Regions from separate parts of the Streptomyces sp. NPDC033229 genome, predicted to be linked through region 4. Evidence: riboswitches for the same ligand, from Rfam matches in the RefSeq annotation. Region 4 holds a riboswitch; each other region holds the start of a gene.
What was found. Region 4 has a riboswitch for cobalamin ahead of ACZ53N_RS03665 (ribonucleoside-diphosphate reductase subunit alpha). Riboswitches for the same ligand answer to the same signal wherever they lie in the genome.
Positions count from the first base shown of each region.

Region 1: linked by a shared signal. The riboswitch ahead of cobN (cobaltochelatase subunit CobN) and the one ahead of ACZ53N_RS03665 (ribonucleoside-diphosphate reductase subunit alpha) in region 4 are both predicted to bind cobalamin.
Region 2: linked by a shared signal. The riboswitch ahead of ACZ53N_RS11080 (CoA-acylating methylmalonate-semialdehyde dehydrogenase) and the one ahead of ACZ53N_RS03665 (ribonucleoside-diphosphate reductase subunit alpha) in region 4 are both predicted to bind cobalamin.
Region 3: linked by a shared signal. The riboswitch ahead of metE (5-methyltetrahydropteroyltriglutamate--homocysteine S-methyltransferase) and the one ahead of ACZ53N_RS03665 (ribonucleoside-diphosphate reductase subunit alpha) in region 4 are both predicted to bind cobalamin.

Region 1 covers NZ_JBVIQR010000009.1:1,566-9,155, reverse strand. The annotation lists gene ACZ53N_RS10640 (cobalt-precorrin-5B (C(1))-methyltransferase) at 1-496, opposite strand, end outside; gene ACZ53N_RS10635 (cobalt-precorrin-6A reductase) at 610-1,362, shown strand; gene ACZ53N_RS10630 (precorrin-2 C(20)-methyltransferase) at 1,493-3,004, opposite strand; gene ACZ53N_RS10625 (precorrin-8X methylmutase) at 3,001-3,636, opposite strand; gene ACZ53N_RS10620 (cobalamin biosynthesis protein CobG) at 3,680-5,080, opposite strand; cobalamin riboswitch at 5,153-5,297, shown strand; gene cobN (cobaltochelatase subunit CobN) at 5,388-7,590, shown strand, end outside.
Region 2 covers NZ_JBVIQR010000009.1:106,609-114,198, forward strand. The annotation lists gene mmsB (3-hydroxyisobutyrate dehydrogenase) at 1-404, opposite strand, end outside; gene ACZ53N_RS11070 (enoyl-CoA hydratase/isomerase family protein) at 401-1,480, opposite strand; gene ACZ53N_RS11075 (acyl-CoA dehydrogenase family protein) at 1,477-2,631, opposite strand; gene ACZ53N_RS11080 (CoA-acylating methylmalonate-semialdehyde dehydrogenase) at 2,628-4,127, opposite strand; cobalamin riboswitch at 4,332-4,506, opposite strand; gene ACZ53N_RS11085 (short-chain fatty acyl-CoA regulator family protein) at 4,582-5,991, opposite strand; gene aceA (isocitrate lyase) at 6,382-7,590, shown strand, end outside.
Region 3 covers NZ_JBVIQR010000003.1:162,254-169,843, reverse strand. The annotation lists gene ACZ53N_RS04275 (non-ribosomal peptide synthetase) at 1-379, opposite strand, end outside; gene ACZ53N_RS04270 (condensation domain-containing protein) at 495-1,814, opposite strand; gene ACZ53N_RS04265 (MFS transporter) at 1,982-3,262, opposite strand; gene ACZ53N_RS04260 (endonuclease/exonuclease/phosphatase family protein) at 3,586-4,461, opposite strand; cobalamin riboswitch at 4,733-4,924, shown strand; gene metE (5-methyltetrahydropteroyltriglutamate--homocysteine S-methyltransferase) at 5,077-7,404, shown strand; gene ACZ53N_RS04250 (hypothetical protein) at 7,577-7,590, shown strand, end outside.
Region 4 covers NZ_JBVIQR010000002.1:382,668-390,257, reverse strand. The annotation lists gene ACZ53N_RS03685 (MFS transporter) at 1-884, opposite strand, end outside; gene ACZ53N_RS03680 (glycoside hydrolase family 3 protein) at 1,123-2,661, shown strand; gene ACZ53N_RS03675 (DUF3311 domain-containing protein) at 3,040-3,249, shown strand; gene mctP (monocarboxylate uptake permease MctP) at 3,246-4,871, shown strand; adenosylcobalamin-variant (AdoCbl-variant) riboswitch at 5,146-5,243, shown strand; gene ACZ53N_RS03665 (ribonucleoside-diphosphate reductase subunit alpha) at 5,415-7,590, shown strand, end outside.

The sequences.
Region 1 (7,590 bases), on a different contig from region 4:
ACACCTCGATCTCCACGTCCCCGGCGCCCCCGTGCCGGGCGGCGACCTCGGCCACGTGATCGCGCATCATCTGCCGGGGGACGGGGTTGACCGCCGGTTCGCCGACGGCCAGCGGCAACCCCGGCCGGGTGACCGTGCCCACCCCGGGGCCCGCCCGGAAGACCACCCCGGAGCCGGGCGGCAGCGCCCGGACCGTGACCCGGATCAACGCCCCGTGCGTGACGTCCGGGTCGTCGCCCGCGTCCTTGACGATCGCCGCCATGGCCGTCCGGCCGCCGTCGCGCAGTTCCTCGGCGGCGAGGGCGAAGGCGGGGGTCTGCCCCTTCGGCAGGGTGATCGCCACGGGGTCGGGGAAGTCGCCGGTGAGCAGCGCGGTGTACGCGGCGGTGGTCGCCGCCGTCGCGCAGGCACCGGTGGTCCAGCCGTGCCGGAGTCCGGTGTGCGCGAGTTGCGCACCGCGCCCGCTCGGGGTCGGTTCGGCCTTGACGTCAGTCACGGGGGGCTCCGCAGGTCCGGCTAACCTGACGACTCGGTGCCGCGGCGGCACCGGCCGGGCCGTGCGCCCGGCACACCGGCCCGCGCCCGCGGGCCCGACCCGGGAGGCCGGCGGTGCACAGGCCATGCCACGTCCTGATCCTCGGCGGCACCACCGAGGCGCGACGGCTCGCGGCCGAGCTGGCGGCCGATCCCGCGCTGCGCGTCACCAGCTCGCTGGCGGGGCGCGTCGCCGCACCGCGACTGCCCGCGGGGCAGGTGCGGATCGGGGGCTTCGGGGGGCCCGAGGGCCTGGCCCGGTGGCTGCGCGAGCAGCAGGTGGACGCGCTCATCGACGCCACCCATCCTTTCGCCGGCACGATCAGTTGCAACGCGGCACGGGCCGCCGCGGACGTCCATGTTCCCCTGCTGGCCCTCCGCCGTCCCGGCTGGGTCGCGGGGCCGGACGACGACTGGCGCCCGGTCGGCTCGCTGGCCGAGGCGGCGGACACCCTTCCCGCGCTCGGGAAGCGGGCGTTCCTGACCACGGGGAGGATGGGCCTGGCGGCCTTTGCCCACCTGGAGGATATGTGGTTCCTCGTCCGCTCCGTGGACGCCCCGGAACCGCCGATGCCGGTACGCATGGAGGTGCTGCTGGCCCGGGGCCCCTTCACGGTGGAGGGCGAGGCGGAGCTGTTGCGCCGCCACGGCATCGACGTCCTGGTCACGAAGGACAGCGGGGCGGCGGCGACGGCCGCGAAGCTCGTCGCCGCACGCGAGGCGGGCATCCCGGTGGTGGTCGTCCGACGCCCGGAGGTCCCGGAGGGTGTACCGGTCGCCACGGACCCGGCGGGGGCGGTGCGCTGGCTGCGCGCGCACGCGGGCTGACGGTGCCGCCGGTCCGCTCCGGTGCGGAGGCGGGAGCCGATACATCCGCCAGGTTTCCTTCCTCGGCCAGTGACCCGCTCCGGCGGCCCGGCCCGGCGCCGGCCGTGAAGCCGGTGCCGGACCCGTCCGGTCACACCTCCGGATACCGCCGAGGCGTCCAGACGATCTCCTCGCCGTCGCCGGGACCACGCCGTACCGTGCGGGTCTGCGTGGAGCCCACGATGAGGATCGTGCGCATGTCGACCTGTTCGGGGTCCAGTTCGCCGAGCCGGACGATCCGTACGCTCTCCTCCGGGCCGCCCACGTCCCGGCCCAGGACGACCGGGGTGTCGGCCGGGCGGTGCTCCAGGAGGAGGTCGCGGGCCTTGCCGACCTGCCAGACGCGGCTGCGGGAGCCGGGGTTGTACAGGGCGAGGACCAGGTCCGCCGCCGCGGCGGACCGCAGTCGCTCCGCGATGACCTCCCACGGCTTGAGCCGGTCGGACAGCGACACGACCGCGTAGTCGTGGCCGAGCGGCGCGCCCGCCCGGGAGGCGGCGGCGTGGGCCGCCGTCATGCCGGGCAGCACCCGCACGGGCACCTCGCGGTAGGGGTCCTCGGAGGCGACCTCCAGGACGGCCGTCGCCATCGCGAAGACACCCGGGTCCCCGGAGGAGACGACGGCGACCCGCCGCCCCTGCCGGGCGAGGTCAAGGGCGAACTCGGCGCGCTCGGATTCCACCTTGTTGTCGGACGGGTGCCGCCGCTGGCCGGGCCGGACGGGCACCCGGTTCACGTACGTGCTGTAGCCGACGACGTCCTCGGCCGCCGCCAGCTCGCCGCGCGCCTCCGGCGTCAGCCACAGCGGGCCGGCCGGGCCGAGCCCGACGACCACGACCTCGCCCCGGCCCGAGGCGGCCGGAGCAGCGTCGACGCGGCTCGGCAGCACCGCCACCGAGAAGTACGGCACCGACGCGGGGTCCACGTCGGCCAGCAGGCCCGTACGCTCCCCGGGCATCGTGGCGCGCTCGACGTAGCGCGCGTCCGCGAGCCGGCCCGCGCGCTCCAGCGCGCCCCGCACGGCGGGGAACGTCCGGCCGAGCTTCATCACCACGGCCGAGTCGGTCGAGGCCAGACGGGCCGTCAGCTCCTCCTCGGGCAGCGTGCCCGGCAGGATCGTCAGGACCTCCTCGCCCTCCACCAGCGGCTCACCCAGCCGGGCCGCCGCCGCGCTGACGGACGTGACCCCGGGGATCACCTCCGTGGGGTAGCGGTCCGCGAGCCGCTTGTGCATGTGCATGTACGAGCTGTAGAAGAGCGGGTCGCCCTCCGCGAGCACCGCGACGGTGCGCCCGGCGTCCAGATGGACGGCCAGCCGCGCCGCGGCCTCCTCGTAGAACTCCTCCATCGCGCCCCGGTAGCCACCGGGGTGATCGGTGGTCTCCGTGGTGACGGGGTAGACCAGCTGCTCCTCGATGTGGTCGGGGCGCAGATGGCGTTCGGCGATGGTGCGCGCGATGCTGCGGCCGTGCCGGGCGCTGTGGTACGCGACGACATCGGCCCCGGTGATGACCTCGACGGCCCGCACGGTCATCAGCGACGGATCGCCGGGGCCGAGGCCCACTCCGTACAGTCGGCCCGTCGTCGAAGGCTGCTCGTTCACTCTTCCTCGCTCGCTATCGCGTTGATCGCCGCCGCTGCCATGGCGCTGCCGCCGCGACGGCCCCGCACCACCAGATAGTCGAGCCCCAGCGGGCTGTCGGCCAGGGCGTCCTTGGATTCGGCGGCACCGATGAAGCCCACCGGTATGCCGATGACCGCGGCCGGGCGCGGCGCCGCCGCCCCGCCTTCTTGAATCATCTCCAGCAGACGGAACAGCGCCGTCGGCGCGTTGCCGACCGCGACGACCGCGCCGTCCAGCTTCTCGCGCCACAGCTCCAGCGCCGCCGCGCTGCGGGTCGTGCCCATCCGCCGTGCCAGCTCCGGCACCGACGGGTCGGCGAGGGTGCACAGCACCTCGTTGTCCGCGGGCAGCCGCTTGCGGGTCACGCCACTGGCGACCATGTTCGCGTCGCACAGGATCGGCGCCCCGGCGCGCAGCGCCTCGCGGGCCCGCGCCACCACCTCGGGGGAGTACGCGAGGTCCCGTACGAGATCGACCATCCCGCAGGCGTGGATCATGCGCACCGCGACCTGGCTGACGTCCGGCGGCAGCCCGCCGAGGTCGGCCTCGGCCCTGATGGTGGCAAAGGACTGGCGGTAGATGGACGCGCCGTCCTTCTCGTACTCGAACACTGTGCCTCGCTTGCTGGGTTGCGCCTGGTGGTGTCGTGCAGGGTCAGTCCGCGACGGTACGAGCCGCCGCGACCGCGTCGGCCAGTCCCCCCGCTGTGGCTGTTTCCGTATGCGTTTCCGTCTCCCCGTCCCGCACCGCGATCCGGTAGCCGTCACCGGTCGCGAGCACGTCGACCCATCTCCCGCCCGGGTGGCCGCACCGCCGCTCGCAGCCGGACCAGTACACCGGGAGCCCCGCCGGTGGCAGCCCCGGGAGGCAGGCCGCCGCGTCCGCCCGTACGTCACCGAGGGACTTGGCGCAGCCCGGCCGGCCGGCGCACGCGCCCGCCCGGTGCCAGGGGGACGTGGTGGAGGTGACGAGTCCCGCGTCCGCGAGCGCCGTCAGCCGGATGCGGGCCGTACCGGCCGGGAGGCCGGGGACGACGATGCCGCGCCAGGGTGTCACACGCAGCTCGCCCGCCCCGTCCTGGGCGGCCGTGGTGGCCACGAGCCGCCACTGGGCGGCGGTCAGCCGCCCGAGCGGCGCGGTCACCGACAGGGCGCACCGCCCGTCCCGGCCGGTGACCAGGCCGGGCCCGACCGGAGGTCCGTGCGGGAGCCGGGGCCGGGGCAGCGGGGCGCAGGCGATGCCCGCGGCCGTGAGCCGGGCCGCCAACGCTTCGACGCGCGGGCGGCGTTCGGGGGCCAGGTCCCGGACGCGCCAGGCCTTGGCGCCGCTGTCGGCCAGCGCCGCGAGGAACTCGCGCGCGGCCAGCGCGGCCGCGCGCGGCGCGTCACAGGCGGCGATCCGCAGGCCGGGACCGGTGGCGGCGAAGCACAGGGTGGCCTGCCCCACGCCGCTTGCGACCAATGTCACATCGGGGCCGAGGGCCACGATGTCGCCGCGGCCGTCGTCCAGGCCGAAGAGAAAACGACCCGACAAACCTGACAAATCCAGGCCGTCGGAAGGGTCGGGCGCATCGGACGGCGGTCCGGGCAGCGCGGGGGTGCACAGGAGTGCGTCCAGGGCGCGCGCCCAGGCCTGCACATCGGTTGCCCCGGCGCGGGAGGGTTCCGCCTCCCCGTCCAGACCGCACAACGGCGAGGCCGCCACATTGCGTACCCGGTCGTACCGGTCCGAGGGCAGCAGCCCCGCCGCCCGCAACCGCCCGGCCAGTTCGCCGCCGCAGCCGTCGGCCAGCCCGCGCAACTGGACGTTGCCGCGCGAGGTGATGTCGAGATTCCCGTCGCCCAGCTCCTCGGTGACCAGCGCCAATGTCATCGCCTGACGGGCCGTCAACAGCCCGGCGGGCAGCCGGACGCGCGCCAGCGAACCGTCGTCCGCGGTGTGCAGCCGCAGCGCTCCGGGGCACGCGTCGCCGCCCGCGCGGACGGTTCGTCCGCCGGCGGCCGGTTCATCCCGCTCCGGGGGGGATGTGGGGGTGACGGGCATGGCGGCGAGCATACCGACGATCACACGGGGTGCACCGTCCTGTGCCGAACGGCCAGCGCTTACTATGCTCACCGGTGGCCAGAATCTCTTTATTCGTCCTCTGGTCCGCCAAACGCCAGCGACGGCGTCAGGGGAGGAAGCCGGTGAGACTCCGGCACGGTCCCGCCACTGTGAGCCCGGCAGCGATGCCGGGCGAGTCAGGAACTCCCGCCGTCCTCCAACCGCCCGGGGCGCGGACCCCGAGGAAGGCCAGCCGCCGCATGCGCACCATCCGGTCCGGCGTACCCCGGGCGACCCTCGATGCCCTGGGGAGCGCCGCGTGATCCTTCTCCTGTCGACGTCCGACACCGACCTGCTCAGCGCCCGCGCGGCTGCTGCTGCCGGGGGCCCGGTCCCGTACCGCCTCGCCAACCCCGCCCGCCTCGCGATCGACGAGCTTCCGGCTCTGCTGGAGGGCACCGACCTCGTCGTCGTGCGGCTCCTCGGCGGCATCCGCGCCTGGCAGGAGGGGCTCGACCTGCTGCTCGCCGGGGACCGCCCCGTCGTCGTCCTCACCGGCGAACAGGCGCCCGACGCCCAGCTGATGGAGGCCTCCACCGTCCCCATCGGCATCGCCGCCGAGGCCCACGCCTACCTCGCGCACGGCGGCCCCGACAACCTCGAACAGCTCGCGCGCTTCCTCTCCGACACGGTGCTGCTCACCGGACACGGCTTCGAGGCGCCCGCGCCCGCCCCCACCTGGGGCCCGCTGGAGCGCACCGCCAAGCCGGGCGCGAGCGGCCCGCTCATCGCGGTGCTCTACTACCGCGCCCACCACATGAGCGGCAACACCGCCTTCGTGGAGACCCTGTGCGGGGCGATCGAGGACGCGGGCGGCCGCGCCCTGCCGCTGTACGTCGCCTCGCTGCGCGCCCCCGAGCCCGCGCTCGTCGAGGCTCTCGGCAGCGCCGACGCCGTCGTCACCACCGTCCTCGCCGCGGGCGGCACCAAGCCCGCGGCCGCCTCCGCCGGCGGCGACGACGAGTCCTGGGACGCCGGCGCCCTCGCCGCGCTCGACGTACCGATCCTCCAGGCCCTGTGTCTGACCGGCCCCCGCAGCGCCTGGGAGGAGAACGACGAGGGCCTCTCGCCGCTCGACGCCGCCACCCAGGTCGCCGTCCCCGAGTTCGACGGCCGCCTCATCACCGTCCCGTTCTCCTTCAAGGAGGTCGACGAGGACGGGCTGCCGATGTACGTGGCCGACGCCGAGCGCGCCTCCCGCGTCGCCGGCATCGCCGTGCGCCACGCCCGGCTGCGCCACATCCCCGCGGCCGGCAAGCGCCTCGCGCTGGTCCTCTCCGCCTACCCCACCAAGCACTCCCGCATCGGCAACGCCGTCGGGCTCGACACCCCGGCCAGCGCCGTGGCGCTGCTGCGCCGACTGCGCGAGGAGGGCTACGACTTCGGTTCGGAGGAGGTCCCCGGCCTCGCGTCCGGCGACGGCGACGAGCTGATCTACGCCCTCATCGAGGCCGGTGGCCACGACCAGGAGTGGCTCACCGAGGAGCAGCTCGCCCGCAACCCCGTCCGTATCCCGGCCGCCGACTACCGGCGCTGGTTCGCCGAGTTGCCCGCCGAGCTGCGCGAGGCCGTCGAGGAGCACTGGGGCCCGGCGCCCGGCGAGATGTTCGTCGACCGCAGCGCCAACCCCGAGGGCGACATCGTCCTCGCGGCGCTGCGCCGCGGCAACCTCCTCATCCTCATCCAGCCGCCGCGCGGCTTCGGCGAGAACCCCATCGCGATCTACCACGACCCCGACCTGCCGCCCTCGCACCACTACCTCGCCGCCTACCGCTGGATCGCCGCCTCCCGGGCGGACGGCGGCTTCGGCGCCGACGCCATGGTCCACCTCGGCAAGCACGGCAACCTGGAGTGGCTGCCCGGCAAGAACGCCGGCCTGTCCGCCGCCTGCGGCCCGGACGCCGCCCTCGGCGACCTGCCGCTGATCTACCCCTTCCTCGTCAACGACCCCGGCGAGGGCACCCAGGCCAAGCGCCGCGCCCACGCCACCCTCGTCGACCACCTCGTGCCGCCGATGGCCCGCGCCGAGTCCTACGGCGACATCGCCCGCCTGGAACAGCTCCTCGACGAGTACGCGTCCATCTCCGCGATGGACCCGGCCAAGCTGCCCGCCATCCGCGCCCAGATCTGGACGCTCATCCAGGCCGCGAAGCTCGACCACGACCTCGGCCTCGACGACCGTCCGGACGACGACGGCTTCGACGACTTCCTGCTCCACGTCGACGGCTGGCTGTGCGAGGTCAAGGACGCCCAGATCCGTGACGGTCTGCACGTCCTCGGCGGTGCGCCCGTCGGCGAGGCACGCGTCAACCTCGTCCTGTCGATCCTGCGCGCCCGCCAGATCTGGGGCGGCACGGCGGCCCTGCCGGGCCTGCGCGAGGCCCTCGGCCTCGACGAGTCCGCCGCCACCCGCACCACCGCCGACGAGGCGGAGGAGCGGGCCCGCGCGCTCGTCCAGGCGA
Region 2 (7,590 bases), on a different contig from region 4:
TCCGCGCCGATCACCCCGCCCGAGACGGGCGCGTCCAGGGCGCGGTGCCCGGCTCGCGCTGCGGCGTCGTGGGCGGCCCGGGCATCGGCCACGTCTATGGTGGAGCAGTCCACGAAGAGGGTGCCGGGCGTCGCCGCCGCGAGCAGCCCCTCGTCCTGGTAGAGGGCGAGGACATGGCGGCCGGCGGGCAGCATGGTGATCACCACGTCCGCACCCGCGGCGGCTTCGGCCGCCGAGACGGCCGGTTCGACACCGGCGGCCGCGGCCGCCGCCAGGGACGCGGCCGACAGGTCGTGGCCGCGCACCCGGTATCCGGCCTTGACGAGGTTGGCGGCCATCGGACCGCCCATGTGGCCGAGGCCGACGAAGCCGACGACCGTACTCGCGGGGCTCACGGCGCTCACCAGGGCACCTCCTGCGGGGCGTCGTCGGCGAGGGAGAGTTCCCGGGCGCCGAGCGGTGCGAAGAACCGGGCCACGTCCGCCCCGCCGACCTCCGCCAGGGTTGCCGGCGACCAGCGCGGGGCGCGGTCCTTGTCGATCACCTGGGCGCGGATGCCCTCCACCAGGTCGGGAGCGGACAGGGCCGCGCAGGAGACGCGGTACTCCTGCTCCAGGACCCGCTCCAGCGGGCCGAGGTCCCGGGCGCGGCGCAGCGCGGCGAGGGTGACCTTCAGGGCGGTGGGCGACTTGGCGAGGATCGTCTCGGCGGCTTCCTTGGCGGCCGGGGTGCCCGCGGCGAGCAGCCGCTCGATGATCTCCTCTACGGTGTCGGCCGCGTAGCAGTGGTCGATCCACTCCCGGTCGGCGGCCAGCCGGCCCTCCGGTGCCTCGCGGACATGGCGGGGCAGGACATCGGGCACGGCCCCGGCGGCGAGGTCCGCGCCGAGGGCGGGAAGTGCGTCCGCCGGTACGAAGTGGTCGGCGAGGCCGCACAGCAGGGCGTCCGCGGCGCCCACGGGCACTCCGGTGAGCCCGAGGTGCGTGCCGAGCTCCCCGGGCGCGAGGGCCAGCAGATAGGTGCCGCCCACGTCGGGCACGAAACCGATGCCTGTCTCGGGCATCGCGACCTTGGAGCGCTCGGTGACGATCCGCACGCTGCCGTGGGCCGAGATCCCCACTCCCCCGCCCATCACGATGCCGTCCATGAGGGCGACGTACGGCTTGGGGTAGCGGGCGATACGGGCGTTGAGCCGGTACTCGTCGCGCCAGAAGGCCGCGGAGGCGTCACCGCCGGCGCGGGCGTCGGCGTGGATGGACCGGATGTCGCCGCCCGCGCACAGCCCCCGCTCGCCCTCGCCGCTGATCACGACGGTCTCGACGGCGGGGTCGTGCTCCCAGGTGGTGAGGGCCTCGTCGATGCGGCGCACCATGGTGTGGCTGAGGGCGTTGAGGGCCTTCGGCCGGTTGAGGGTGAGGTACGCGGCGCGGCCCTCGGTGCGCAGCAACACACAGTCGTCCGTGCCGTCCGTCGGGGTCATCGGGCGTCTCCCGTCAGTCCGCGGGCCACGATCAGGCGCATGATCTCGTTCGTTCCTTCCAGGATCCGGTGCACTCGAAGATCTCGGACGATCTTCTCGATGCCGTACTCGGTGAGGTAGCCGTAGCCCCCGTGCAGTTGCAGGGCGCGGTCGGCGACCAAGTAGCCGGTGTCGGTGGCGAAGCGTTTGGCCATGGCGCACAGCTGGGCCGCCTGGGGGTCGTCGCGGTCCAGGGCCTCCGCGGCCTGGCGGACCAGGGCGCGGGCGGCGGCGAGTTCGGTCGCCATGTCGGCGAGGCGGAACCGCAGCGCCTGGGCGTCGAGCAGCGGTGCCCCGAACGCCTCCCGGTCGGCGAGGTACTCCAGGCTGCGGTGCAGGGCGTTCTGTCCGCCGCCGAGGGAGCAGGCGGCGATGCCGAGCCGGCCGCCGTTGAGCCCGTTCATGGCGATGCGGAAGCCGTCGCCCTCGGCGCCGAGCCGACGGTCGGCCGGAAGGCGGACGCCGTCCAGGACGACCTGGCGGGTGGGCTGGGCGTTCCAGCCCATCTTCTTCTCGTCGGGACCGAAGGACAGCCCGGGGTCGTCCCGTTCGACGACGAACGCCGAGATGCCGCCCGGCCCCTCCCCGCCCGTGCGCGCCATGACGATGTACACCTCGGCGGCCCCGGCGCCGGAGATGAACTGCTTCACGCCGGTCAGGACATAGGAGTCCCCGTCGCGTGCGGCCCGGGTCCGCAGCGCTGCGGCGTCGGAGCCCGCGCCCGGCTCGGTCAGGCAGTAACTGCCGAGGGTGTCCATCGAGCACAGCCGGGGCAGCCAACGGGCGCGCTGGGCCTCGTCGCCGTAGCGGTCGATCATCCAGCCGACCATGTTGTGGATGGAGAGGTAGCCGGCGATGGAGGGACAGCCGGTGGCCAGCACCTCGAAGATCAGCACGCCGTCCGCTCGGGTGAGGCCGGAGCCGCCCGCCTCCTCCCGTACATAGACCCCGCCGAGGCCGAGCCCCGCGGCCTTGCGCAGCACGTCGAGGGGGAAGTGTTTGTCCTGGTCCCAGGCTACGGCGTGCGGGGCGAGGTGTTCCCGCGCGAAGTCCAGCGTCGTTTCGGCCATCGCGAGCTGGTCCTCGGTGAGGCCCGTCGTCATGGCGCTCATCCCATCGTGGGGATGGTGAAGCTCGCGCCCTCCTTGACCCCGGAGGGCCAGCGCGAGGTGACGGTCTTGGTGCGGGTGTAGAAGCGGATGGCGTCCGGGCCGTGCTGGCCCAGGTCGCCGAAGCCGGACCGCTTCCAGCCGCCGAAGGTGTGGTACGCGACCGGCACGGGGATCGGGACGTTGACGCCGATCATGCCGGTGTCCACGCGCCGGGTGAAGTCGCGGGCGGTGTCCCCGTCGCGGGTGAAGATCGCGACGCCGTTGCCGAAGGCGTGCTCGGAGGGCAGCCGCAGTGCCTCCTCGTAGTCCGCCGCGCGGACCACCGACAGGACGGGCCCGAAGATCTCCTCCTGGTAGATCCGCATGTCCGGGGTGACCCGGTCGAAGAGGGAGGCGCCGGCGAAGAAGCCGTTCTCGTGCCCGGCGAGGGTGAAGCCGCGCCCGTCCACGACGAGTTCGGCGCCCTCCTCCACTCCGAGGTCCACATAGCCGCGGACCCGGTCGACGGCGTCGCGGCCGACGAGGGGGCCGAAGTCGGCGTCGGGGTCGTCGGACCGGCCGATCCGCAGGGTGCCGATCCGCTCCTTGAGGCGGGTGACCAGCGCGTCGGCGGTGTCCTCGCCGACGGGTACGGCGACGGAGATCGCCATGCAGCGCTCCCCGGCCGAGCCGTAGCCCGCGCCGATCAGGGCGTCGACGGCCTGGTCGAGGTCGGCGTCGGGCATCACGATCAAGTGGTTCTTGGCACCGCCGAAGCACTGGGCCCGCTTGCCGTGGGCGGCGGCCGTGGCGTAGATGTGGGCCGCGATCGGGGTCGAGCCGACGAAGCCGAGCGCCTGCACCCGCGGGTCCTCGAGCAGGGTGTCGACGGTTTCCTTGCCGCCGTTGACGACGTTGAGCACACCGGGCGGCAGCCCCGCCTCCAGGAACAGCTCGGCGAGCCGCAACGGGACGGACGGGTCGCGCTCGGAGGGCTTGAGGACGAAGGAGTTGCCGCAGGCGATGGCCGGGGCGGCCTTCCACAGCGGGATCATCGCGGGGAAGTTGAACGGGGTGATGCCCGCCGTCACGCCGATCGGGCGGCGCAGGGAGTGCACGTCGATGCCGGTCCCGGCGTTGTCGGTGAAGTCGCCCTTGAGCAGGTGCGGGATGCCGGCGGCGAACTCCACCACCTCCAGACCGCGCTGGATGTCGCCGAGCGCGTCGGGGACCGTCTTGCCGTGCTCACAGGACAGCAGCCGGGCGAGGGATTCCTTCTCACCCTCGACGAGCTGGAGGAAGCGCAACAGGACGCGGGCCCGGCGCTGCGGGTTCCACTCGCCCCACTCCCGCTGGGCCTCGGCCGCGTCGGCGACGGCCGCCTCGGTCTCGGCCCGGTTCGCCAGGGGCACCCGGGCCTGCACGGCGCCGGTGTTGGGGTCGTACACATCGCCGTAGGCACCCGATGTTCCCGGGGTGTGCCTGCCGCCGATGAAATGGGTGAGTTCACGGACCATGGGAGAGCCTGCTCTCGTCAGGTGAGATCCGAGGACGGCGCGAAGCGTCCGGCGGAGAGCGCGGGTTGCGCGCGGCCGCCGACGGGTCGCGGGACGCGAAGGGCCAGGAACCGTCAGCGAGCGGGAACAGCCGCTCGCCGCGCCGGATCACCAGGGTCGTGGGTACGGACCGGTGCCATACGTGTCTGCTCCATCCTCGTGGAAAACACGGAACGTTCCGCGGCCGGTATCCTGACTCCCGGATCAGCGCGCGTCCCGGTGCCTTCCCGACATCCCGCTCGTCAGTGGCGTGTACCGCGAGGACGAACTCCCCGGTCACAGTGGCGGGACCGTGCCGGATTCACACCGGCTTCCCTGCACCGCGGACCTTGTCCTCCGAACATATAGTTGGACGTCCTAGTAAGTCCAGGGTCTCCTGGCCCGGAGTGTCAGCGGCCCGGATCAAGGCCTCGGTTCAGTGGGGCCCGGTGTCCCGCACCGGGTACGGCACGAAGGTGCTGCGGTTCTCGTCGACGGCGAGGGGCCGGCCGAGCGGTGGGACGGCCCGCTGCGGGCAGTCCAGGCGTTCGCAGATCCGGCAGCCCATGCCGATGGGGGTGGCGGCCGAGGCGTTGTCCAGGTCGAGTCCGTCGGAGTAGACGAGCCGGGAGGCGTGGCGGATCTCGCAGCCGAGCCCGATGGCGAAGGTCTTGCCGGGCTCGCCCCAGCCGCCCCGGTGCCGGGTGACGGTGCGGGCGGTCCACAGATGGCGCTGCCCGTCCGGCATCGCCGCGATCTGCACATGGATGCGGCCGGGAGAGGCGAATGCCTCGTAGACGTTCCACAGCGGGCAGGTGCCGCCGGCCCGGGAGAAGTGGAATCCGGTGGCCGACTGCCGTTTGGACATGTTGCCCGCGCGGTCGACCCGTACGAACGAGAACGGCACCCCGCGCAGCCGCGGGCGCTGGAGCGTGCTGAGCCGGTGACAGACGGTCTCGTAGCCGAGCCCGAAGCGGTCGGCGAGCCGCTCGATGTCGTACCGCAGCTCCTCCGCCGCGGCGTGGAACTCGCGGTACGGCAGGATCAGCGCGGCGGCGACGTAGTTGGCGATGCCGATCCGGGCCAGCGGCCGGACGACGGAGTCTTCCTCGTAGTCCTCCGAGGCGAGCCGGGTGAGTTCCCCGCCGTACTCCAGCAGGGCGAGCTGGGTCGCCATCCGGAAGGCCTGCTGGCCGGGGCGCAACCGGTTCGACAGGCGCAGCACCCGCGCGCGGGGGTCGTAGCTGTGGAGGTGGTCGGGGTCGGCGGCGATGCGGACCCCGTGGCGTTCGGCGAGCCGGGCGGCCAGGGCCGGCAGCACCCCGCCGGGGCGGATGCCGATCTCTGCGGCCAGCTCCTCGGCGGCGGTGTCGATGGTGTGGAGGTAGTTCTGCCGACGGTAGAAGAACTCCCGGATCTCCTCGTGGGGCGGGCGCGGCAGGGCCGGGTCGTCGGTGCCGCGCCGCTCGGCGACCTCCGCGAGCCGCTCGGTCAGGGCCTGGTTGCGCCGGCCCAGGTCGAGCAGCACCGCCGCGACGGCGGGCAGCCGGGAGGCGAGTTCCGACAGATCGGTGGGTGAGACGCGGGCGGCGGCCACCTCGTCGGCGAGGGCTTCGCGCAGGTCGGCCAGGACACGTCCGGTGTCGCGCTCGGAGAAGAAGCCGGGGTCCACACCGAACGCCTCGGTGAGCCTCAGCAGTACGGGCACGGTGAGCGGGCGGGAGTCGTGCTCCATCTGGTTGAGGTAGCTGGGCGAGATGGCGAGCATCCGGGCCAGTTGGGCCTGGCTGAGCCGCCGTTCCTCGCGCAAGCGCCGCAGTCGCACCCCCGCGTAGGTCTTGCTCATGCCTTGCTCACGGTCCTGCTCACGGTCGCGCTCACCCAGACCCCTTCGGCCGCCCCCGGCTCCGTACGGCCACCCTAGCCGGGAGCAGGAGGCTTCGCGGACTTGGCGGTTGGCAAAGTTGGCAAGATTGGCAAACAAGCCCGGGAAGATTCACAGAACTTGGCAACCGGCCATGCTTGATGGCACTGAGTGCCACTGTCAGAGTCGTAGCACGGCCCACCGGAGCCCCCGCTTCTCACCATTGCCCGCTCAACGGGGGCCCGGCGGGCCGCACTTACCGGGGGAAGCACTCCCCTTCGCATTCTTGGCAGAAGTCCGGGCGGGTCCGGCGCGGATGCGCTGCGGACCCGGCGCGGGTCCGACGCGACACGGCGACACTGGGAGACGGTCATGGCGCAGGTAGGGACGACGACGGCCGAGGAGCTGGCACAGAGGTGGGCGACGGACCCGCGCTGGCAGGGCGTACGGCGCTCGTACGGCGCCGAGGACGTGGTGCGGCTGAGCGGCAGCGTCCGGGAGGAGCACACCCTGGCCCGGCGCGGCGCCGAGCGGCTGTGGCGGCAGCTCCACGAGCGTGACTACATCCACGCGCTCGGCGCGCTGACCGGCGGCCAGGCCGTCCAGATGGTCAAGGCGGGGCTGCAGGCCGTCTACCTGTCCGGCTGGCAGGTCGCCGCCGACGCCAACCAGGCCGGGCACACCTACCCCGACCAGAGCCTGTACCCCGTCAACTCCGTACCGACCGTGGTGCGCCGCATCAACAACGCGCTGCTGCGCGCCGACCAGATCGCCACCGCCGAGGGCGACGGCGCCGGCGTCGACTGGCTGGTCCCGATCGTGGCCGACGCCGAAGCCGGCTTCGGCGGCCCGCTCAACGCCTTCGAGTTGACCAAGGCGATGATCGCGGCGGGGGCGGCCGGCATCCACTACGAGGACCAGCTCGCGTCCGAGAAGAAGTGCGGCCATCTCGGCGGCAAGGTGCTGGTACCCACCTCCCAGCACATCCGCACCCTCAACGCGGCCCGCCTCGCCGCCGACATCGCCGATGTGCCGACCTTGATCGTGGCCCGTACGGACGCGCTCGCCGCCAATCTTTTGACCACCGACGTCGACGAGCGCGACGCCCGCTTCTGCACCGGCGAGCGCACCGCCGAGGGTTTCTACCGCGTCGAGCCCGGCATGAGCCCGGTGATCTCCCGGGGCCTCGCCTACGCCCCGTACGCGGATCTGCTGTGGGTGGAGACCGGAACCCCCGATCTGGCACAGGCGCGCGAGTTCGCCGAGGCCGTCCACGCCGAGTACCCCGAGCAGATGCTCGCCTACAACTGCTCGCCGTCCTTCAACTGGCGGGCCGCTCTGGACGACAACCAGATCGCCAAGTTCCAGCGGGAGCTGGGGGCGATGGGCTACCGCTTCCAATTCATCACCCTGGCCGGTTTCCACTCCCTCAACCACGGCATGTTCGACCTGGCCCGGGGTTACGCGGAGCACGGCATGCCGGCCTACGTCGACCTCCAGGAGCGGGAGTTCGCCGACCAGCGGCACGGCTTCACCGCCGTCAAGCACCAGCGCGAGGTCGGCACGGGCTACTTCGACCAG
Region 3 (7,590 bases), on a different contig from region 4:
GGTGGTGGCCGTCACCGAGGCGGACCAGGCACCAGCGCAGCAGCGGCGCCTCGAAGACGTCGAGGGGGGTGACGGTCTCGGTGCGCAGCAGCTCTTCGAACGCGGCCTCGGGGTCGGCCTCCTGGCCGAGGTCGACGTTCCGCACGCGGGGCGTGCAGCCCTCACGGACGCGCTGGCCGGGCAGCGCGCCGGGGTTCTCGACGAGTTCGAGCCGCAGCCCGGGGTGCCGGTCGAGGGCGGCGGCCAGCCCGTCGCGGAGCGCGCTCTCGTCGAGCGTGCCCCGCAGGTCGATGGTGGCGGTGAAGTTGTAGGCGCGACTGCCGGGCAGCATCTGCTCGTGCAGCCAGACGATCTCCTGGGATGTGGAGAGTCCGAACATGGTCAACCCTTCCGTGGGGTGGTTGGAGGGGCCCGGTGCCGCCGTCGGGTGGACGGCGGGCCGGGTCAAGTGAGGCAAGTGAGGCAAGTGAGGGGGGACGGGCGGCCGGTGGGGATCAGCCCACCGGCGCGTGCCCATGGGTGCGGGCCCGCAGGGCGTCCAGCAGGGCGTCCAGCAGGGCGGCGAAGGCCTCCTCGGCGACCGGGTCCGGTAGGACGCCCCGGTCCCACGCCATCCGGACGAGGAGGTCCGTGCCGTGGGAGACGGACACGGCGAACGGCGCCTGGAGCGGGCGGCCGTCGATGTGCGTCTCGTGCCCGGTGGCGTCGCCCAGCCGCAGCGGGGGACGGCGGTGCAGATCCTCGGAGGTGAGCAGGCCGTCGAGCCGCCCCGACCAGGGCACCCCGGCGGTGCGGGCCGCGTGCACCACCTCGTCGAACGGGGCGTCCGCGTGGTCGAGGTCGTCCCACCACGCCACGGTCCGCTCGTCGAGGTCGCAGGCGGTGGCCGGGTGCACCACGGTGTTGAGGAAGCAGCCCAGGACGGGCTGTGCCGCGGCGGGCCTGCCGCCCCAGGGATAGCCCAGGGCCGGGACCCGGTCCGGGCCGTACAGCGTGCGCGCGGCGGCGGCACAGGCGTCGAGCAGCTCGGGGAAGGCGGGCCGGGAGCCGTCCGGCGCGGCGGGCAGCCGGTGCAGCACGGCGCCGGTGCCGGCCGGGCCGTCCCCGGCGCGCGGCGCCGACGCGGGGCCGGCGGCCGGGCGCAGCGCGGCGAGCCGCCGGGCCCAGTACGTGACGGACCGCTGCCCCGACGCCCGCGCCTCGGCCTCCAGTTGGAGGTGCACGGCCTCGCGGTAGGCGGCCAGCTCGTCCGCCGCCCGGGCATCGGGGACGTCCCGGGGGCCGAGCCCGTCGCGGTAGGCGTCGGTGAGATCCGCCATGACCCGGCCGATGGACGCCTCGTCGCAGGCCGCGTGGTCCATGACGACGGCCAGGACGTCGCGGTCGGCCGCCGGGTCGGCGACGAGGAACAGCCGCAGCGGCGGGCCCTCGGCCGCCCAGGCGCCGAGCGCCCGGCGCAGCGCGTCGGCGGCGCTCTCGCCGGGGCGCGGCTCCACACCGCTCACCCGGGCGTCGGGCTCCCCGAGCCGCTGCACCGGGACCCCGCGCAGTGTTTCGGGGCGGGCCCGCAGGGCCGGGTGCAGGGCGGCGAGGTGCCCGGCCGCCGCCCGCAGCCGGCTCACGTCGACGGACCCGCGGGGGAAGGCGAAGAACAGCGGGACGAGATCGGCCCGGCCGGCCGGGTCCATCCGCCGGGCGAGCAGGAACCGCCGCTGCGCACCGGTGACCGGGAGCGACCCGGCGGCCCGCGCCGTGCCGTCGACGGTGCGCCGGTATCGGTCGAGGTACTGCGAGGTGATGCTGCTGGACTGCACGATGTCCTCCCGCGCGCCCGGGGCGCGCTGACTCGTGAGACGAAAGGGGGGTGTCGGGCGGTGGTGCGGTGGGGCACGTCCGACCGCCGCGGTGTCGGAGCGTCCGAGCGGTTCGCTACGAGGGCGCTTCCGGGCGGCGGGTGGGCGGGGTGGTGGTGCGGTGGGGCCTACGTACCGGAGACGGCCCGGTCCTCGTCGGCGGCGGGCGCCGGCAGATCGCGCAGGCGCCGCAGCGGGGAGAGCAGCAGGGGCAGAGGGACGAGCAGGAAGCCCGCGGCGCACACCCATACGGCGGCGCGCGGCCCGGCGGCGGACGCCACGGCCCCGCCGAGCAGGGCGCCGAGCGGCATGGTGCCCCAGACCATGAAGCGCAGGGTGGCGTTCATCCGCCCGAGGAGCGCGTCGGGGCACAGCAGTTGCCGGAAGCTGACCTGGGCGACGTTGTAGACCACCGCGCCGAAGAAGACGGCCGCGGAGGCGACCGCGAACCAGACGGCGGCGGCGCCGTGTCCGGCCAGCGGCCACAGCAGCGCGAACGGCCCGGTGACGACGGTCGACAGCCAGATGACCCGGGCCTGGCCGACCGCGCGGGCGAGCGCTCCCGCGCACAGCGCGCCGGCCAGTCCGCCGACGGCCGAGGCCGACAGCATCAGTCCGAGCACCCCGGGGGGCAGGCCGAGCTCCCGCACCAAAAACACCGTCTGCACGGACATCAACATCGCGGAGAAGAAGTTCGCGACCCCGGTGGCGCAGGCGATCATACGGAGGACGGGATGGCGGAGGACGAACACGAGGCCCTCCGCGACCTGGGCCCGCAGCGGGACGCCCGCGACGGGCGCGGGCCGCGGCTCACGGGCGCGGATCCCGCGCAGGAAAAGCGCCGAGACGAGGTAGCCGATCGCGTCGGCCAGCAGGGCGACGGGCGCCCCGAGCAGCTGCACCAGGGCGCCGCCCAGCCCCGGCCCCGCCACCTGGGCGGACGAACGAGCCGTCTCCAGGGCGCCGTTGCCCGCGACCAGCTGCTCCCGGGGGAGCAGGCCGGGCAGGTAGCTCTGGTGCGCGATGTCGAAGAACACGGTGGCCACACCGGTGATGAGGGCGGCCACGTACAGCTGCGCCATGGTCAGCGCCCCGGCCCACGCCGCGAGCGGCAGGCTCAGCATGGTCACGGCCCGTACGACGTCGGTGCGGATGAGCAGGGGCAGCCGCCGCATCCGGTCCACCCAGGCTCCGGCGGGCAGCCCGACCAGCAGGAACGCCGCGGTCTCGGCGGCGGTCAGCAGCCCGACCTCCATGGGCGACGCGTCGAGCTCGATGACGGCCACCAACGGCAGGGCCACCACGGTCACTTGGGCACCGATCTGGCTCACCGCTGCCCCGGAGAGCAGTAATCGGAAGTCGTAGTTCCGTAAGAGCCCTGAGCACACCGGCTTCACTGACGAGGACATTTGGCAGACATTTGGTGATGAGGGTGGGCACAGTCAAAAGGATCCGGGTACTTCCGGACAGTTTTGTTCGTAATGCGGACAACTCGTGGTGACGTTGGGGCGAAAGGTTTCATACTGTTGCTTGAACGTCACCCAGGGTGGCCTGCGACGGAAGCGTTTTCTGCGGTTCCGGTGCGCCGAGGGGGGCCTGATGTTCGAATGTCCGATAGTCGGTGCCGTGCCCGGGGTGGATCGGTTCAAAGTGGTGACACTCGGGCGGCTTTGAGATAAGCGGCGATGAGATGGGCGGCTCGGGGAGGAGTGTCCGGGAGTGTCCGGCTGCCCTACAGCTCCACGTCCGCCTGCACCGGCAAGTGATCGCTGGGGAACTGCCCGCCCTGCTGGAAGACGTTGATGGCCGCGCGCCGGGTCCGCACCCGGGGCGAGGTGAGGATCCAGTCGATGCGGTCGCCGTCCGGCACGAGTGGCCGGTATCCGTGGAAGGTCGCGTACTGCGCCCCGCGCCGGTCGGCCGCGTCCCAGGAATCCACGAGCGAACCCTGGTCGAGCATCGTGCCGTAGACGGGGTTGCCGTGTGCGGGGACGTTGAAATCGCCGGTGACGATCCGGGGGAGGGCCGGATCCAGACCGCGCAGCCGAGTGGTGATCAGCGCGGCGGAGCGCTCGCGCGCGTACTGGTGGGCGTGGTCGAGATGGGTGTTGAAGGCATAGAACTCGCCCCCGGTGAGCAGATCCCGGAACCGGACCCAGGTGACCATCCGGATCACGGTGTTGCCCCAGGTCGCGGAGCCGATGAGATACGGGGTGTCGGAGAGCCAGAAGTGGTCGTACGCGACGGGGGCGAGCCGCCGCACGTCATGGAAGACGGCGGCGAACTCATCACGGCTGCCTCCCGCGCGGCCCGTGCCGATCCACGCGTAGCGCGGCCCGAGATCGTCGGCGATGTCCCGCAGCTGCGCGTACAGCCCCTCCTGGGTGCCGAGGAGATGAGGGCGTTCCTGGCGCAGCAGCGCGCGGGTGACAGGCCGGCGATCGGCCCAGGTGTGGGGCGGGGTGTCGGAGGCGTAGCGGAGGTTGAAGCTCATCACCCGCAGCGGACTTCGGCCGCCACCACCCCCGACGGGCCCGGCCGCGGCCGACGCGGCCACGGCCCGCAGCGCGGTGCGGCGGTCGAAAGGAGCGTGCGCGAAGGCGGTCACGGCGTCTCCAGGGTCCGGGCGAGGTCCGGGTACCGAGGATTCTCATGCGTCGCAGGGGCCGCCGCAACGGTGCCGTGGGTGACACGTGCGGGGGGTTGTGACGGCGTCCGTCGACGGGCGGCGGCGCCCCCGGGGGCGCCGCCGGGCGTGTCGGCGCGGCTCGCGCGAGGGCCCGGCCCCCCTCTTTTCCGCCACCACACGCCAAGATCGAATCCTTGCGCGGATTCCCCTACCGGCACTTCGACATTGTGTCTAGGGTGGGAGACGCAGCTGGTTCGCCCCGCCCGCCAGGCGGGAGCGTCGCAAGAGGGAACCCGGTGGGAATCCGGGACTGCCCCGCAGCGGTGAGTGGGAACGACCGCCGTCATACGCACTGGACGCCCACGCGTCCGGGAAGCGACGGCCAGTAGGTGCCCGACGGCCCCAAGGCCCAGGGCGCGCCCGCGAGTCCGAAGACCTGCCACTGCCCGCGCGCCACCCGCGCGCGGTGATCTCGGTGGCCTCGAGGGAGGGCCGGCGGTGGCAGGCAGGCGTGCCCGGCACGCCCGCCCTCTTCGTCGTCCCTTCGCGCCCGGGTCCGCCGTGGTCATTCCGCGACTCGCGAAGGAGAGTTCCGTGACCGACCGCATCGCCACCCCGCCCTCCCGGGCCACCGTCCACGGCTACCCCCGCCAGGGCCAGGGCCGTGAGCTGAAGAAGGCCATCGAGGGCTACTGGGCGGGCCGCGTCACCGCCGACGCCCTGCACACCACCGCCGCCACCCTGCGCCGCACGGCCTGGCGCCAGTTGACCGAAGCCGGTGTGGACGAGGTCCCCACCGGTGACTTCTCGCTCTACGACCACGTCCTGGACACCACGGTCATGGTCGGCGCCATCCCCGAGCGGCACCGCACCGCCGTCCGGGACAACGCCCTGGACGGCTACTTCGCCATGGCCCGCGGCACCCAGGAGGCCCCGCCGCTGGAAATGACGAAGTGGTTCGACACCAACTACCACTACCTCGTCCCCGAACTGGGCCCGGACACCGTCTTCACCGCCGACCCCGCCAAGCCGCTCGGCGAACTGCGCGAGGCCCTCGCCCTCGGCCACACGGCCCGCCCCGTCCTGGTCGGCCCGGTCACCTATCTGCTCCTCGCCAAGCCGGCCCCCGGCGCCCCGGCGGACTTCCAGCCCCTCACCCTCCTCGACCGGCTGCTCCCCGTGTACGCCCGGGTGCTGGCCGAGCTGCGGGCCGCGGGCGCCGAGTGGGTCCAGCTCGACGAGCCCGCCCTCGTGCAGGACCAGCCCCCCGCCGTCCTCAGCGCCGCCACCCGCGCCTACCGCGACCTCGGCGCGCTCGCCGACCGGCCCAGGATCCTGGCCGCCGCCTATTTCGACCGCCTCGGTGACGCCCTGCCCGTCCTTGCCAAGTCACCCGTCGAGGGTCTGGCCCTGGACTTCACCGGCCCCGCCGCCGCCAATCTCGAAGCCCTCGCCGCGGCCGGCGGTGTGCCGGGCAAGCGCCTCGTCGCCGGCGTCGTCGACGGACGCAACATCTGGCTCAACGACCTCGAACACTCGCTGGCCACCCTCGCCACCCTCCTCGGTCTCGCCGGCCGGGTGGACGTGGCACCGTCCTGCTCGTTGCTGCACGTCCCCCTCGACGCCACCGCCGAACGCGACGTGGACCCCCAGGTCGCCCGCTGGCTCGCCTTCGCCCGCCAGAAGACCGAGGAGATCGTCACCCTCGCCCGCGGACTGAACGAGGGCACGGACGTCATCGCCCCGCAGCTCGCAGCCAATCGCTCCGCCCGCGCCTCCCGCGCCGCCTCCGCCCTCACCCACGACCCGGCCGTCCGGGCCCGCGCCGCGGCCGTCACCGAGCGGGACACCCGCCGCCCGCAGCCGTACGCCGAGCGGACCGCCGCCCAGCGGGCCCGGCTGAACCTGCCGCTGCTGCCCACCACGACCATCGGCTCGTTCCCGCAGACCACCGAACTGCGCACCGCTCGTGCCGACCTGCGCTCGGGACGGATCGACGCCGCCGGGTACGACGAGCGCATCGCCGCCGAGATCCGCGACGTCCTCGCCTTCCAGGAGAAGGCCGGGCTGGACGTCCTCGTCCACGGCGAGCCCGAACGCAACGACATGGTCCAGTACTTCGCGGAGCGGCTCACCGGCTACCTCGCCACCCAGCACGGCTGGGTGCAGTCCTACGGCACCCGCTATGTCCGTCCGCCGATCCTGGCCGGTGACATCTCCCGCCCCGAGCCCATGACCGTGGCCTGGACGAGCTACGCCCAGTCGCAGACCGAGCGCCCGGTCAAGGGCATGCTCACCGGGCCCGTCACCATGCTCGCCTGGTCCTTCGTCCGCGACGACCAGCCGCTCGCCGACACCGCCCGCCAGGTCGCCCTGGCCCTGCGCGATGAGGTCGCCGACCTGGAGGCCGCCGGGACCGCCGTCATCCAGGTCGACGAGCCCGCGCTGCGCGAGACGCTGCCGCTGCGCACCGCCGACCGGCCCGGCTACCTGGCCTGGGCGACCGAGGCGTTCCGGCTGACCACCGCGGGCGTCCGGGCGGACACCCAGATCCACACCCACATGTGCTACGCCGAGTTCGGGGTCATCATCGGCGCCATCGAGGAGCTGGACGCCGACGTCATCAGCCTGGAGGCGGCCCGCTCGCACATGCAGGTCGCCGACGAACTCGCCGTGGCCGGATACGGGCACGAGGTGGGCCCGGGCGTCTACGACATCCACTCGCCCCGTGTGCCGGGCGTCGAGGAGACCGCCACCCTGCTGCGCAAGGGGCTCGGCGCCATCCCCGCCGAGCGTCTGTGGGTCAACCCCGACTGCGGCCTGAAGACGCGGGGCTGGAGCGAGGTCCGCGCCTCCCTGGAGCATCTGGTCGAGGCGGCCCGGCAGGTGCGGGCCGAGCTGACGGGTCCTGACGCGCGCTGACGCCGGTCACCGCCGCTCTGATCAGGGGCGGCAGCGGGCGCGGCCCGGCGCCGATGTGCCGGGCCGCGCCCGCTGTTCACGGCCAATCCCGCTCAAGTGGCCCAAATCCCAACGGACTCTCATGATTGACTGCCCCCACCGGTCATGCCCCCCACAGGAGAGGACGGCCACGATGAGCAGGCGCCC
Region 4 (7,590 bases):
GACATCCCGGCGGCGGTGGGCGAGATGTCACGCTCGTTGACGAGCATCAGCGGGATGAACGACTCGACGGTGAAGTACGCGGCCGCCGCCACTCCGCGCAGCAGCACCAGGGACGGGAGCCCGCGCCGGGCACGCAGGGTGCCGGGTGGCAGGAGGGTCCGTACGCTCACGGCCAGGAGCGTGAGGCCGAGCGCGGCAAGCGGCAGGGCCTGCCATCCCTTGGCCGAACCGGCGTAGCCGATCAGCCCCGCACCGACGGCGACCGTCACGGCGGCGGGGACCCGCCGGGTCATGACATCGCCCGTTGTTCCGGGTGGCCCGATCTTCCGCAGGGGCCGCACCAGCACCACCATGGCCACCACGGAGAGCACGGCGATCGCGTGGAACACCCAGCGCCAGGAGAGCCGTTCGGTGACGGCGCCCGCGACGGGCGGGCCGAGCATGGACGGCAGGATCCAGCAGGCGGTGATCAGCGAGAACATCCTCGGCCGCAGCGGCGCCGGGTAGGCCCGGCCGACCACCACGTACAGCGCGACGGTCACGGCGCCGCCGCCGAGGCCCTGGACGCAGCGGCCCAGCAGGAAGGGCGGCATCGAACCGGCGGTTCCGGCGAGCAACGCGCCGGCGGCGAAGCTGAGCAGCCCGGCGAAGAGGGCGGGTCCCGGGCCGTGCCGGTCGGCATGGCCGCCGCCGACGACCGTGCCGACGATGGACGCGGCGAGGAAACCGCCGAACGCGAGGGCGTAGAGGGAGAGCCCGCCCAGTTCCTGCACGGCGACGGGCATGGCGGTGCTGAGGGCGAGCCCGGCGAAGGCCACGAGCACGAAGGTGCCGGCGACGGCGGTCGTACGGGCCCGGTGCGGCCGGGAGAAGAGGCCGTCCACGCACCCCACCCCCGTTGGATCAGACCAATCGGAGACTCGCACAGCCCTTCGGGGGCCGTCAACCGCCTTTGCCCGACCCGGGAATGACCTCTAGCGATCTCCAACTGAGGCTCCAGAACGGCCTATTCAAACAGCTCAGGCACGCAGTACGGCCTTGACACCCCCATTGGTACAGTCCAACATCCCGATTGTCCCGTCCCGTTCTCGCGGGCACCGGCACCATCGGAGGTACCCACCCATGCAGTCCCACGGTCGCGGCGAGCCACTGACCCGGCTGACGCACGCGGTGCTCCAGCCCGGCTTCGAGGGCACCGAGGCCCCGGACTGGGTCCGCCGCCGGATCGCCGAGGAGGGCCTGGCCGCCGTCGTGCTGTTCGGCCGCAACATCCGCAGCCCCGAGCAGGTCGCCCGGCTGACCTCGGCGCTGCGCGCGGAGAACCCCGACCTGATCATCGCGATCGACGAGGAGGCGGGGGACGTCACCCGCATGGAGGCGTGGACGGGCGCCTCGCGCCCCGGCAATCTGGCCCTCGGCGCGGTGGACGACCCGGCGCTGACCGAGTCCGTCGCCCACGACATCGGCCGCGAACTGCACGCGGCGGGCATCTCCCTCAACTACGCGCCGAGCGCCGACGTCAACTCCAACCCGCGCAACCCCGTCATCGGCGTACGGTCCTTCGGGCCCGCCACCGACCTGGTCGCCCGGCACACCGCCGCCTGGGTCCGGGGCCTGCAGTCCGCCGGGGTCGCCGCCTGCGCCAAGCACTTCCCCGGCCACGGCGACACCGCCGTCGACTCCCACCACGACCTGCCCCGCGTCACGGCCTCCGCCGAGGAGATCGCCGCGACCGCCCTGCCGCCCTTCACCGCCGCGATGGAGGCGGGCGTCCGGGTCGTGATGACCGGCCACCTGCTCGTCCCCGCCCTCGACCCGAAGCTCCCGGCGACCCTCAGCCGCCGGATCCTGGTCGACCTGCTCCGGGGCACGCTCGGTTTCGACGGCCTGGTGGTCACCGACGGCATTGAGATGAGCGCGGTGACCGGCCGCTACGGCATCGACGGCGCGACCGTACGGGCCGTGGCGGGCGGCGCCGACGCCGTGTGCGTCGGCGGCGAGAGCGCGGACGAGGCGACCACCGAACTCCTGACGACCGCAGTGGCCAAGGCCGTGCACGACGGCACCCTGCCGGAGGAACGACTGGCTCAGGCGGCGGCCCGGGTCGCGGAGTTCGCCGCCTGGTCCGGTCGGCGCGCCCGGTCCCGCACATCGGCCGACGGGGTGCGCTCCGACATCGGCCTGGTGGCGGCCCGACGCGCCCTGCGCGTCGCCGGGCGCCCGGACGGCACCCTTCCACTGCCGGCCGACCCGCACGTGGTCGAGCTCGTCCCCACCTCGACCCTGGCCATAGACCGGCAGACCCCGTGGGGCGTGGCGGGCCCCCTGCGCGCACTGCGCCCCGGCGCCACGTCCGTCCGGCTGGCCCAGCCCGACCTCGCCGCCGACGCGGACCTCCTGGACCGCACCGCCCTGACCCCCGCCACCGGCCGCCCGCTCGTCGTCGTGGTCCGCGACGCCGCCCGGCACGCGTGGATGTCGGAGGCGCTGACCCACCTGCTGACCGGCCGCCCGGACGCCGTCGTGATCGAAATGGGCGTCCCCGGCAGCACGACCCCCGGCGCCGTCCACCTCGCCACCCACGGCGCGACCCGCGTCTCGGGCCAGGCGGCGGCGGAACTCCTCGCCGGAGTAGCCGATTCCGCACCCGCCAAGAGCTGACACGGTCCAGCCGCCGGGGCCGCCGCCCTGCCGCCTCAGCTACCGGCAGGCCGCGCCTCGACAGCGAATTCGATGTCCAAGGCTTCCGGGCGGGCGAGCACGCCGCGCCCCGCACTTCTCCGCCACCTGACGTTGCCATACCGATATGCGGACAGGGGGTGACGCCCAGTAGCACCCTCCCCTAGATTTCCTGCGCATCACGCAGTGATCACACAGGGGGGAGTCACCACCATGACGGAACCACCGACCGAACCACCCGCCGAGCCGTCGGCCGGGTCGGCAGCGCAGCTGCCCCAGCAGTCGACGACGTCACCGTCCACGGCGTCGTCGGAGGGCAGGCCCAAGGGTGGGCGTACGGCGTCCGCCGTCACCGTGCCCATGGTCGTCGCGGGGGTGTGCCTGGCGATCCCCTTCGGCGCGATGCTGTGGGTCGACTCCTACTCCCGGCTCACCCCCACGTTCATCGGTATGCCGTTCTTCTACTGGTACCAGATGCTGTGGGTGGTCCTCTCGACCGCGCTCACCGTCATCGCGTACGTGATCGTCAGGCGCCAGGAGCGCGCCCGGAAGGGTGGTGAGCGGCGGTGAAGGACGGCGTGAACGGCGTGGCGCTCGCCGTCTTCATCTTCTTCTTCCTGGCCGTCACGGTCATGGGGTTCCTGGCCTCGAAGTGGCGGCGCGCGGAGAACGCGAACAATCTCGACGAGTGGGGGCTGGGCGGGCGCTCGTTCGGCACCTGGGTGACCTGGTTCCTGCTGGGCGGCGACCTCTATACCGCGTACACCTTCGTGGCCGTCCCGGCGGCGATCTACGCGGGCGGCGCGGCGGGGTTCTTCGCGGTGCCGTACACGATCCTCTGTTATCCGCTGGTGTTCACCTTCCTGCCCCGGCTGTGGTCGGTCGCGCACAAGCACGGCTATGTCACCTCGTCGGACTTCGTCCGCGGCCGGTTCGGGTCCAAGGGGCTGTCGCTGGCCCTCGCGCTCACCGGCATCCTCGCGACGATGCCGTACATCGCGCTCCAGCTCGTCGGCATCCAGGCCGTGCTGGACGTGATGGGCGTCGGCGGCGGATCGAACTGGTTCATGAAGGACCTGCCGCTGCTGATCGCCTTCGGTGTGCTCGCCGCCTACACCTATTCCTCCGGGCTGCGGGCGCCGGCGCTGATCGCCTTCGTCAAGGACGCGCTGATCTACATCGTGATCATCGTGGCGATCATCTACATCCCGATCAAGCTCGGCGGCTTCGACGACATCTTTGCGAAGGCGGGCGAGGCGTTCGCGGTCGAGAACCCGGCGACCGGCAAGCCGCGCGGCTCCCTGGTGACCGGGCCGCAGGCGCAGTGGGCGTACGCGACGCTCGCCCTCGGGTCGGCGATGGCGCTCTTCCTCTATCCCCACTCGGTGACGGCGGTGCTCTCCAGCCGCAGCCGCAACGTCATCCGCCGCAACACCACGATCCTGCCGCTGTACTCGCTGATGCTCGGGCTGCTGGCGATCCTCGGCTTCATGGCGCTCGCCGCCGGGGTCAAGGTCAAGAACGGCCAGCTGGCCATCCCGCAACTCTTCGAGAACATGTTCCCCGACTGGTTCACGGGCGTCGCCTTCGCCGCGATCGGGATCGGCGCGCTCGTCCCGGCGGCCATCATGTCGATTGCCGCCGCGAATCTGTTCACCCGCAACATCTACAAGGACTTCATCAGGCCGGACGCCACGCCGGAGCACGAGGCGAAGGTCTCCAAGCTCGCCTCGCTGCTGGTGAAGGTCGGCGCGCTGGTCTTCGTGCTCACCATGGACAAGACGGTGGCGATCAACTTCCAGCTGCTCGGCGGCATCTGGATCCTGCAGACCGTCCCGGCCCTGGTGGGCGGGCTCTTCACGCGCTGGTGCCACCGCTGGGCGCTGCTCGGCGGCTGGGCGGCCGGAATGATCTACGGCACCTGGCGGGCGTACGACACGCCGAGCGCCACGCAGGACCACTTCGGCAACACGAATCTCGTCCCCCTCATCGGTGAGAAGGGTTACATCGGCCTCACGGCCTTCGTCCTCAACGTCATCGTGGTGATCGTCCTCACCTTCGTCCTCAGAAAGCTCGGCGCGCCGGACGGCGTGGACGAGACGAAGGCGTCGGACTACACCGCCGACGCGGGCGACCCGGGCGTGGTGGAGAAGCTTCCGGCGGCCACCGCGGGTGCCCCCGGCGGCCACTGACCCCCACACCCCCGACCGCGCCTCTGAGGCCGCCGCTCCCCGACGAACAGGGGGGCGGCGGCCTTCGCCTTGCGGGCGCCGCCGGGACGCTCGCAGAGGCCCTTCGGGGGCCTTCGCGGGAGGCCTCGGAGGGCCGTGACGGGGGCTCAGGCGATAAGCGATTCGAGGTCCAACACCCGGGCGCTCTAGCACATTCCGCACCCAGCTCATTACCGCGCGACACAACATGTGGGGGCGCGTACGAGTGGCAGCACTAGATGTATGCTCGTCCTCGCTGTCGCCGCAGGGGAATCCGGTGGAAATCCGGAACTGTCCCGCAACGGTGTATGTGTGCGGTTTTACGTACCCAAGAGTCCGAGGACCTGCCGACAGCGCGCCCGCCTTTCGAGCCTCCGCTCGGAACAGGGCGTCGAAATCGTCCGGGTCTCGCGGGTTGGGCCGATGGACGCTGCGTGGCATGCCCTGGTGCAGGGGTGTTCCCGTACGCGCCCGTCGCGCCCGCCCGCCCGGCCCACACCACTGCCGAGCGAGGGAGAGCCCCACGTGACCATCGCGCCCGCCGATCCGGTCTCAGCGACAGCGGAAGCGACCGGCGGCCCCGGGACCGCGCTGCTGCGCACCCTGACCGACCTCACCGCCGATCTGCCCGCCACCGACCCCGGCAAGGTCGCCGCCGCCGCGCTGCGCGGCCGCCACCCGGGCTCGGACGAGGCCGAGTTGCGGTCCCTGGCCACCGAGGCCGCCGCGGGGCTCATCGCCGAGGAGCCGGAGTACTCCCGGCTCGCCGCGCGACTCCTCACGCGTGCGATCGCCGACGAGGCGGCCGGACAGGGCGCCCTCTCCTTCTCCGCCTCCGTCGCGGTCGGCCACCGCGAGGGTCTGATCGCCGACGAGACGGCCGCGTTCGTCGTGACCCACGCCGAGCGCCTGGACGCCCTCGTGGACGCCGCCCTCGCCGACGGCGCCGACGACCGCTTCGGCTACTTCGGCCTGCGCACCCTGCACAGCCGCTACCTGCTGCGCCACCCCATCACCCGCCAGGTCGTCGAGACCCCGCAGCACTTCCTGCTGCGCGTGGCCTGCGGCCTCGCCGAGGACCACTCGACGCGGGCCCTGGACGACGTGGCCGAGCTGTACCGGCTGACCAGCACGCTCTCCTACCTGCCGTCCTCCCCCACGCTCTTCAACTCCGGCACCCGCCACCCGCAGATGTCCTCGTGCTACCTGCTGGACTCGCCGCTGGACGAGCTGGACTCGATCTACGACCGCTACCACCAGGTGGCGCGGCTGTCGAAGCACGCCGGCGGCATCGGCCTGTCGTACTCGCGCATCCGCTCGCGCGGCTCGCTGATCCGCGGCACCAACGGCCACTCCAACGGCATCGTGCCGTTCCTGCGCACGCTGGACGCCTCCGTCGCCGCCGTCAACCAGGGCGGCCGGCGCAAGGGCGCGGCCTGTGTCTACCTGGAGACCTGGCACGCGGACATCGAGGAGTTCCTGGAGCTCCGCGACAACACCGGTGAGGAGGCCCGCCGCACGCACAACCTCAACACCGCGCACTGGATCCCGGACGAGTTCATGCGCCGCGTCGAGGCGGACTCCGACTGGTCGCTGTTCTCCCCCGCCGACACCCCCGAGCTGGTCGACCTGTGGGGCGACGAGTTCGACGCGGCGTACCGCAAGGCCGAGGCCGACGGCAAGGCGATCAAGACGATCCCGGCGCGCGTGCTGTACTCCCGGATGATGCGCACCCTCGCGCAGACCGGCAACGGCTGGATGACCTTCAAGGACGCGTCCAACCGCACCGCGAACCAGACCGCCGAGCCCGGCAAGGTCGTCCACTCCTCGAACCTCTGCACCGAGATCCTCGAGGTCACCGACGACGGCGAGACGGCCGTCTGCAACCTCGGTTCCGTCAACCTGGCGCAGCACCTGGGCACCGACGGCGAGATGGACTGGGAGAAGCTCGACCGCACGGTCCGCACGGCCGTGACGTTCCTCGACCGCGTCGTGGACATCAACTTCTACCCGACCGAGCAGGCCGGGAACTCCAACAGCCGCTGGCGCCCGGTGGGCCTCGGCCTGATGGGTCTCCAGGACGTCTTCTTCCGGCTGCGGCTGCCCTTCGACTCCGCCGAGGCGAAGGAGCTGTCCACCCGGATCTCCGAGCGCATCATGCTCGCGGCGTACGAGGCGTCCGCCGAGCTCGCCGAGCGGCACGGCCCGCACCCGGCGTGGGCCGCGACCCGCACCGCGCGCGGCGTGCTGCACCCCGACCACTACCCGAACGCCGAGCAGCGCTGGGCCGACCGCTGGGACGCGCTGCGCGCCCGGATCGCGAAGACGGGCATGCGCAACTCGCTGCTGCTCGCCATCGCGCCGACGGCCACCATCGCCTCCATCGCGGGTGTGTACGAGTGCATCGAGCCGCAGGTCTCCAACCTCTTCAAGCGCGAGACGCTCTCCGGTGAGTTCCTCCAGGTCAACACCTACCTGGTGGAGGACCTGAAGCAGCTCGGCGTGTGGGACCGCACCACGCGTGACGCGATGACGGACGCCAACGGCTCGATCCAGGACATGAACTGGATCCCCAAGGAGGTGCGCGACCTCTACCGCACCGCCTGGGAGATCCCGCAGCGCGCCCTGATCGACATGGCCGCGGCCCGTACGCCGTACCTGGACCAGAGCCAGTCGCTGAACCTCTTCATGGCCTCGCCCA